2 linked regions of the Neorhizobium galegae bv. orientalis str. HAMBI 540 genome follow. Each later gene encodes a partner of the first gene's protein in a complex. Links are inferred from orthologs where the notes say so. Each region holds a gene or a part of one and is shown on either strand. Other genes may lie near its edges. The genes, in order: accB and accD.

The links.
Region 2: the proteins of accB (region 1) and accD are in contact, whole or in part, in a solved structure (PDB 8UXZ), measured with the Escherichia coli proteins. The link is inferred for Neorhizobium galegae bv. orientalis str. HAMBI 540 from one-to-one orthologs.

The regions. Positions count from the first base shown.
Region 1 is NZ_HG938353.1:1,224,342-1,227,563, forward strand. The notes cover bases 188-3,087. They hold accB (acetyl-CoA carboxylase biotin carboxyl carrier protein), read right to left. Parts: upstream 1,917-3,087; coding sequence 1,458-1,916; downstream 188-1,457. Other genes in these bases: accC (acetyl-CoA carboxylase biotin carboxylase subunit), read right to left, coding at 188-1,449; aroQ (type II 3-dehydroquinate dehydratase), read right to left, coding at 1,945-2,382; RG540_RS06275 (DsbA family protein), read right to left, coding at 2,517-3,087. Outside these bases: aat (leucyl/phenylalanyl-tRNA--protein transferase), read right to left, coding at 1-94; more of accC, read right to left, coding at 103-187; more of RG540_RS06275, read right to left, coding at 3,088-3,222. UniProt on the Escherichia coli protein: This protein is a component of the acetyl coenzyme A carboxylase complex; first, biotin carboxylase catalyzes the carboxylation of the carrier protein and then the transcarboxylase transfers the carboxyl group to form malonyl-CoA.
Region 2 is NZ_HG938353.1:4,169,924-4,173,150, reverse strand. What follows is about bases 1-2,905. They hold accD (acetyl-CoA carboxylase, carboxyltransferase subunit beta), read right to left. Parts: upstream 1,949-2,905; coding sequence 1,052-1,948; downstream 1-1,051. Other genes in these bases: trpB (tryptophan synthase subunit beta), read right to left, coding at 2,829-2,905; trpA (tryptophan synthase subunit alpha), read right to left, coding at 1,988-2,827; RG540_RS20115 (bifunctional folylpolyglutamate synthase/dihydrofolate synthase), read right to left, coding at 1-1,018. Also shown: more of trpB, read right to left, coding at 2,906-3,227.

The sequences.
Region 1 (3,222 bases):
CGGATTCGGCCATCGGGAAAAGGCCGATGGAATAGGCGCGCAACAGGATTTCCGGGGTTATCGCCGGGTAATATCTGCCACGCCGCCCTGCCATCGATCTCCCTAATGCGTCTTGTCGCCGGCGAGATAGTGTTCCAGCCAGTGAATGTCATAATCGCCATTGGCGATATCCGGATTGTCAACGAGGTCCTGAAACAGCGGCAGCGTCGTCTTGATGCCGTCCACGACGAACTCGTCCAGCACACGGCGCAGGCGCATCATGCATTCGACGCGGGTGCGTCCGTGCACGATCAGCTTGCCGATCAGGCTGTCGTAATAGGGCGGGATCTTGTAGCCCGCATAGGCGCCGGAATCGACACGCACACCAAGGCCACCCGGCGCATGGAAATGCGTGATCGTGCCGGGCGACGGCACGAAAGTGCGCGGATCCTCGGCATTGATGCGGCATTCGATGGCATGGCCGGAGAACACGATATCTTCCTGGCGGACGGACAAGCCGCCACCGGAGGCGACGCGGATCTGTTCGTGCACGAGGTCGATGCCGGTGATCGCTTCGGTGACCGGATGCTCGACCTGAAGGCGGGTGTTCATTTCGATGAAATAGAACTCGCCGTTCTCGTAGAGGAACTCGACCGTGCCGGCGCCGCGATATTTCAGCTTTCGCATGGCATCGGCGCAGATCTCGCCGATCTTCATCCGCTGCTCGACATTGAGGGCCGGGGAGTTGGCCTCTTCCCAGACCTTCTGGTGGCGGCGCTGCAGCGAGCAGTCGCGTTCACCGAGATGGATGGCGTTGCCTTCGCCGTCACCGACAACCTGGATTTCGATGTGGCGCGGCTTTTCGAGATATTTTTCCATGTAGACGGCGTCGTTGCCGAAAGCGGCGAGCGCTTCGGAACGGGCAGTCGACACGGCTTCGTCGAGATCGGCCTCGGTCTTGGCGACCTTCATGCCGCGTCCGCCACCGCCGGCGGTTGCCTTGATCAGCACAGGGAAGCCGATCTGGCGGGCGATTTCCATCGCATTCTCGGGCTTCACTTCGCCTTCGGAACCGGGAACGACGGGGATGCCGAGTTCCTGCGCGGTCTGCTTGGCGGTGATCTTGTCGCCCATGATGCGGATATGGTCGGCGGTCGGGCCGATGAAGGTGATGCCGTGCGCGTCGAGGATATCCGCGAACTTGGCGTTTTCCGACAGGAAGCCGTAGCCCGGATGCACGGCGTCGGCGCCGGTGATTTCGCAGGCGGCGACGATCTGGTGAATGTTCAGGTAGCTGTCGCGCGACGGCGGCGGGCCGATGCACACGCTTTCGTCGGCAAGCCGCACATGCATGGCGTCGGCGTCGGCGGTGGAATGGACCGCGACGGTTGCGATGCCGAGTTCCTTGCAGGCACGAAGCACGCGAAGCGCGATTTCACCGCGGTTGGCTATGAGGATCTTGGAAATCATGGATGCGCCTACTCGATGACGACGAGCGGCTGGCCGTACTCGACGGGCTGAGCGTCGTTGACCAGGATTTCCGTGACCTTGCCGGAGCGCGGCGCCGGGATCTGGTTCATCGTCTTCATGGCTTCGATGATCAGCAGCGTCTGGCCTTCCTTGACGGTGGCGCCGACTTCGACGAAGGCGCGCGAGCCAGGGGCCGGGGAGAGGTAGATAGTGCCGACCATCGGCGCGGTCACGGCGTTCTTGTTGTCCTGCACGGCGGGCGCTGCAGCAACGGGAGCGGCTGCGGCGGCCGGGGCGTAGCCGGGCGCTGCGATCGGGGCCTGGACATACTGCATCGTGCCGGCGCGGGATACGCGGATACGCAGATCGTCCTGTTCGACTTCGATCTCGGTGAGGTCGGTCTCGTTGAGAATGTTCGCGAGGTCGCGGATCAGTCCCTTGTCGATACCGTTCTTCTTGTCAGACATGGCAAACCCTATTGTTCTGGTTATCTTGTCAAGCGGTAATGGATTTTAAGGCGTGCAGCGCCAGAATGTAGCTCGCGGTGCCAAAACCGCAGATCACGCCCTTTACCGCCGGTGCGATCATCGAATGATGGCGGAATTCCTCCCGCGCGTGGACATTCGAGATATGAAGCTCGATCACCGGCACGGAGATCGCCTTGATGGCGTCGTGCAATGCAATCGAGGTATGGGTATAGGCGCCCGCGTTGATGGCGACGCCGACGGCCTTTTCGTTGGCCTCGTGCATCCAGTCGATCAGCACGCCCTCGTGATTGCTCTGGCGGAAATCGACATCGAAGCCAAGTTCCCTACCGGCTGCAATACAGTCGTTCTCGACGTCCTTCAGCGTGGCAGCGCCATAGATGCCCGGCTCGCGCTTACCCAGCATATTGAGATTGGGGCCGTTGAGGACGAAGACCGTCTTGCTCATCACTGATCTATTGGTTCCCTGCAGAAATTCAGGGGCCACCTATAGACCGGCGAGGCGGCAAGGGAAAGCCCCCGCCGCGCCGAAAGCCCGTGAGTCCACTGTGATGGAACATCTATTGGTTGGCACCCGCCGTGTCAGCAGGTCGCCTTGCCGCATGCGCGCACATTGGCGACCTTCTGCTCGATCGTATCGAGGCCGACGGCGCCGAAGACGGCTTCGTCGGCGACCACATAGGTCGGCGTGCCGGTGATGCCGATCGCGTTGGCGAGCCGGTAGGCGTCGCGCACCAGATCGTCGTTCGGCTCATCGGCCATGGACTTGCGGATCGCCGCTTCCTTGACGCCGAGCGCACCCGCGACCGCAATGGCCGTCGCTTCCGAGGCATGCGGCTTGCCGCCAAGCAGTTCGCGGTGGAATTTTGCATATTTCTCAGGCGCCAGCAGACGCACGGCGTTGGCCACCCGATGGGCTGCAAGCGAGTCCGGCCCGAGGATCGGGAATTCCTTCAGGATGAAACGGACGTTCTTGTCCTTGGAAAGGATGTCGTCCATGTCGGAGAGCGCCCGCTTGCAGTAGCCGCAATTGTAATCGAAGAACTCGACGACCGTGACGTCGCCCTTCGGATTGCCGAGCGTGATGTCGGTCGGCGAGGAGAAGATCGCCTGCTTGTTGTCCGCGATCGCCTTGGTCGACTGCTCGACGCGCTGGGTCTGCTGCTTGGTTTCCAATGCGTTTTGAACCTCGACCAGCACTTCCGGGTTCTGGATCAGATATTGGCGGATGAACTCGCCCATCTCCTTCTTCTGCTGGTCGTCCAGGGCGGCAGCCGGAGCGGCCGCG
Region 2 (3,227 bases), 2.9 Mb from region 1 along the record:
ATGCCATTGCCTCGGCAATCACCTCGCCGGCGCCGGGATTGTGCCCGCCATCCAGCCAGATTTCAGAACCTTCGGGCGCATATTGCAGCAGTTTGCCTTCGGTCAGCTTCTGGAGGCGGGCCGGCCATTCGACGGTCGCCATCGCCTTTTCCATCATCGCTTCGGTGACGGTGAAGCCGGCAGCCTTGACGGCGCGGATGGCGGCGGCGGCATTGGCGTATTGATGGCGCCCCGGCAGACGCGGCAGGGCTAAATCGGCAAGGCCGAATTCGTCCTGGTAGATCAGCCGGCCGAATTCCTCATGGGCCGAAAATTCCTGGCCGTAGACGGCGGTCGGACAGCCGAGCCGCTCGGCGGTCGAGATCAGCACGTCGCGGGCCGCTTCAAATTCCTGATGGCCGATGACGACGGGACGGCCGCGCTTCATGATCCCCGCCTTCTCGGCGGCAATCAGTTCGACTCGGTCGCCGAGATAGGCCTGGTGGTCGAGCGAGATCGGCATGATGACCGAAACCGCAGGATCTGAAATGACGTTGGTGGCATCGAAGCGACCCCCGAGGCCGACTTCGAGGATCACCGCATCACCGGGCTGTTCGGAGAACAGTAGGAAAGTCGCCGCTGTGAGGATCTCGAAGACGGTGATCATCTGGCCGTTATTGGCCGCCGCGATGCGCCGCAGCGCGTCCGCCAGCATCTCGTCGCCGACGATCCGGCTGCGGCCGCCCTTGACGCCGATCCGATAGCGTTCGTGCCAGTGGACGAGATGCGGGGACGTATGGACATGCGTCGCATAACCGCCTGCCTCGAGCAGGGCACGGCAGAAGGCCGTCACGGAGCCCTTGCCGTTGGTGCCGGCCACATGAATGACACGCGGCAGCTTCCTGTGCGGATTGCCGAGTATTTCGAGCAGGCGGGTGATCCTGTCGAGCGAAAGATCGAAACCCTTCGGATGAAGGGTCATCAGTCGTTCAATTTCCCGCTCGGCCTCGCTCACAACGGGCTCGTTCATGGTGGTCATCCCGCCGCTCCGGCTCTCGATGCTCTCTCTCGGTCAGGCGCTGAGCGCGATGGGCGCCGGAAGCACTTCCTGAACAGGCTGTTTCGTCAGCATCTTCAGGATCTTGGCCAGTGTCGATGGAATCTCGTGGCGCTTCACCACCATATCGACCATGCCATGCTCCAGCAGGTATTCCGACGTCTGGAAGCCTTCAGGCAGCTTTTCGCGCAACGTCTGTTCGATGACGCGTTTGCCGGCAAAGCCGATTTCGGCACCGGGCTCGGCAATATGGACATCACCCAGCATGGCGTAGGAGGCGGTGACACCCCCGGTCGTCGGGTTGGTGAGCACGACGATATAGGGCAGGCCCGCTTCCTTCAGCATGTCGACCGCAACCGTGGTGCGCGGAAGCTGCATTAGCGACAGGATGCCTTCCTGCATGCGGGCGCCGCCGGAGGCCGGGAAGATGACCAGCGGGCATTTTTCGGTGAGAGCCCGTTCGCAGGCCCGAACGATCGCCTCGCCGGCCGCCATGCCGAGCGAACCACCGATGAAGTTGAATTCATGCACGATAGCGACCAGCTTCAGGCCCTGAACCTCGCCCAAGCCGGAAAGAATCGTGTCTTCCTGCTCGGTCTTGACGCGACTATCCTTCAGGCGATCGGCATAACGCTTGGAATCGCGGAATTTCAGCGGATCCTGGGCGACCTTCGGCTGCGGCAGCGCCTCGAAGACACCGCCGTCGAAAAGATCGATGAGGCGGGCCTTGGCCGGCATCTTCATGTGGAAGCCGGAAGCGGGAATGACCCACTTGTTCTCTTCCAGGTCCTTATGAAAGACCATCTCGCCGGTTTCCGGGCACTTGATCCAGAGATTTTCCGGAACGTCCCGGTTGGGACGACCCAGCATGGAGTTGATGCGCGGCCGGACGTAATTGGTGATCCAGTTCACTTGGCGTACTCCCGATTAACTCAAGCCTAATGTGGGAAACTATTCGGCGGCAACAAGGCGGGCAGCGCGCACGCCGGTTGCAAGGCCGCGAACCAGGGTTGCGACCGCCGCAACGGTATCCGGACCGGCCTTGCCATCCTTGGTAAGGCTGCCGGCGATCTGGCTGACAATTGCCGAACCGACAACGACGCCATCCGCCGCAGCACCGATTGCCTTGGCGTGATCCGCTGTCTTGACGCCGAAACCGACGCAGACCGGCAGAGCCGTGTGACCCTTGATGCGCTTGACGGCTCCGCCAATCAGCGACGGATCCGGAAGCGCCGATCCGGTAATGCCGTTCATCGAAACGTAATAAACGAAACCTGACGTGTTCTTGAGAACGGCCGGTAGACGCTTGTCGTCGGTGGTCGGGGTCGCCAGGCGGATGAAGTTGACGCCCTTGGCCAGCGCCGGAATGCAGAGTTCGTCATCCATTTCCGGCGGCAGGTCAACGACGATCAGGCCGTCGATGCCCGACGCAATCACGTCATCGAGGAATCTCTCGACGCCGTAGACGTAGATCGGGTTGTAGTAACCCATCATCACGATCGGCGTTTCGGTATCGGTTTCGCGGAAAGTGGCCGCAAGCTTGAGCGTCTTTGCGAGCGTCTGACCTCCCTTCAGGGCGCGCTGACCGGCCATCTGGACCGCCGGGCCATCGGCCATGGGGTCGGAAAACGGCATGCCGAGCTCGATGAGATCGGCACCGGCGTCGGGCAATGCCTTCATGATGCCGAGCGAGGTCTCGAAATCCGGATCGCCGCCCATGATATAGGTGATCAGCGCGGGGCGACCCTCGGCCTTCAGGGCCGCGAAACGTTTGTCCATACGAGCGGTCATATCAAAGCTCCATGCCGAGAATCTTGCCGACGGTGAAGATGTCCTTGTCTCCACGGCCCGACAGATTCATCAGGATGATTTCGTCCTTGCCCATCTTCGGGGCGCGCTTGATCACTTCGGCGAGCGCATGGCTCGGCTCCAGCGCCGGGATGATACCTTCGAGGCGGGTCAACATCTGGAAAGCGTCGAGCGCTTCGTCGTCCATGATCGGCACGTACTCGGCGCGGCCGATGGAATGCAGCCAGCTATGCTCCGGGCCGATGCCCGGGTAATCGAGGCCGGCCGAAATCGAATGGCCTTCGAGGATCTGGCCGTCGCCATCCTGCAGCAGATAGGTGCGGTTGCCATGCAGGACGCCCGGCGATCCGGCCGTGATCGAGGCGCAATGATCGACGCCCTG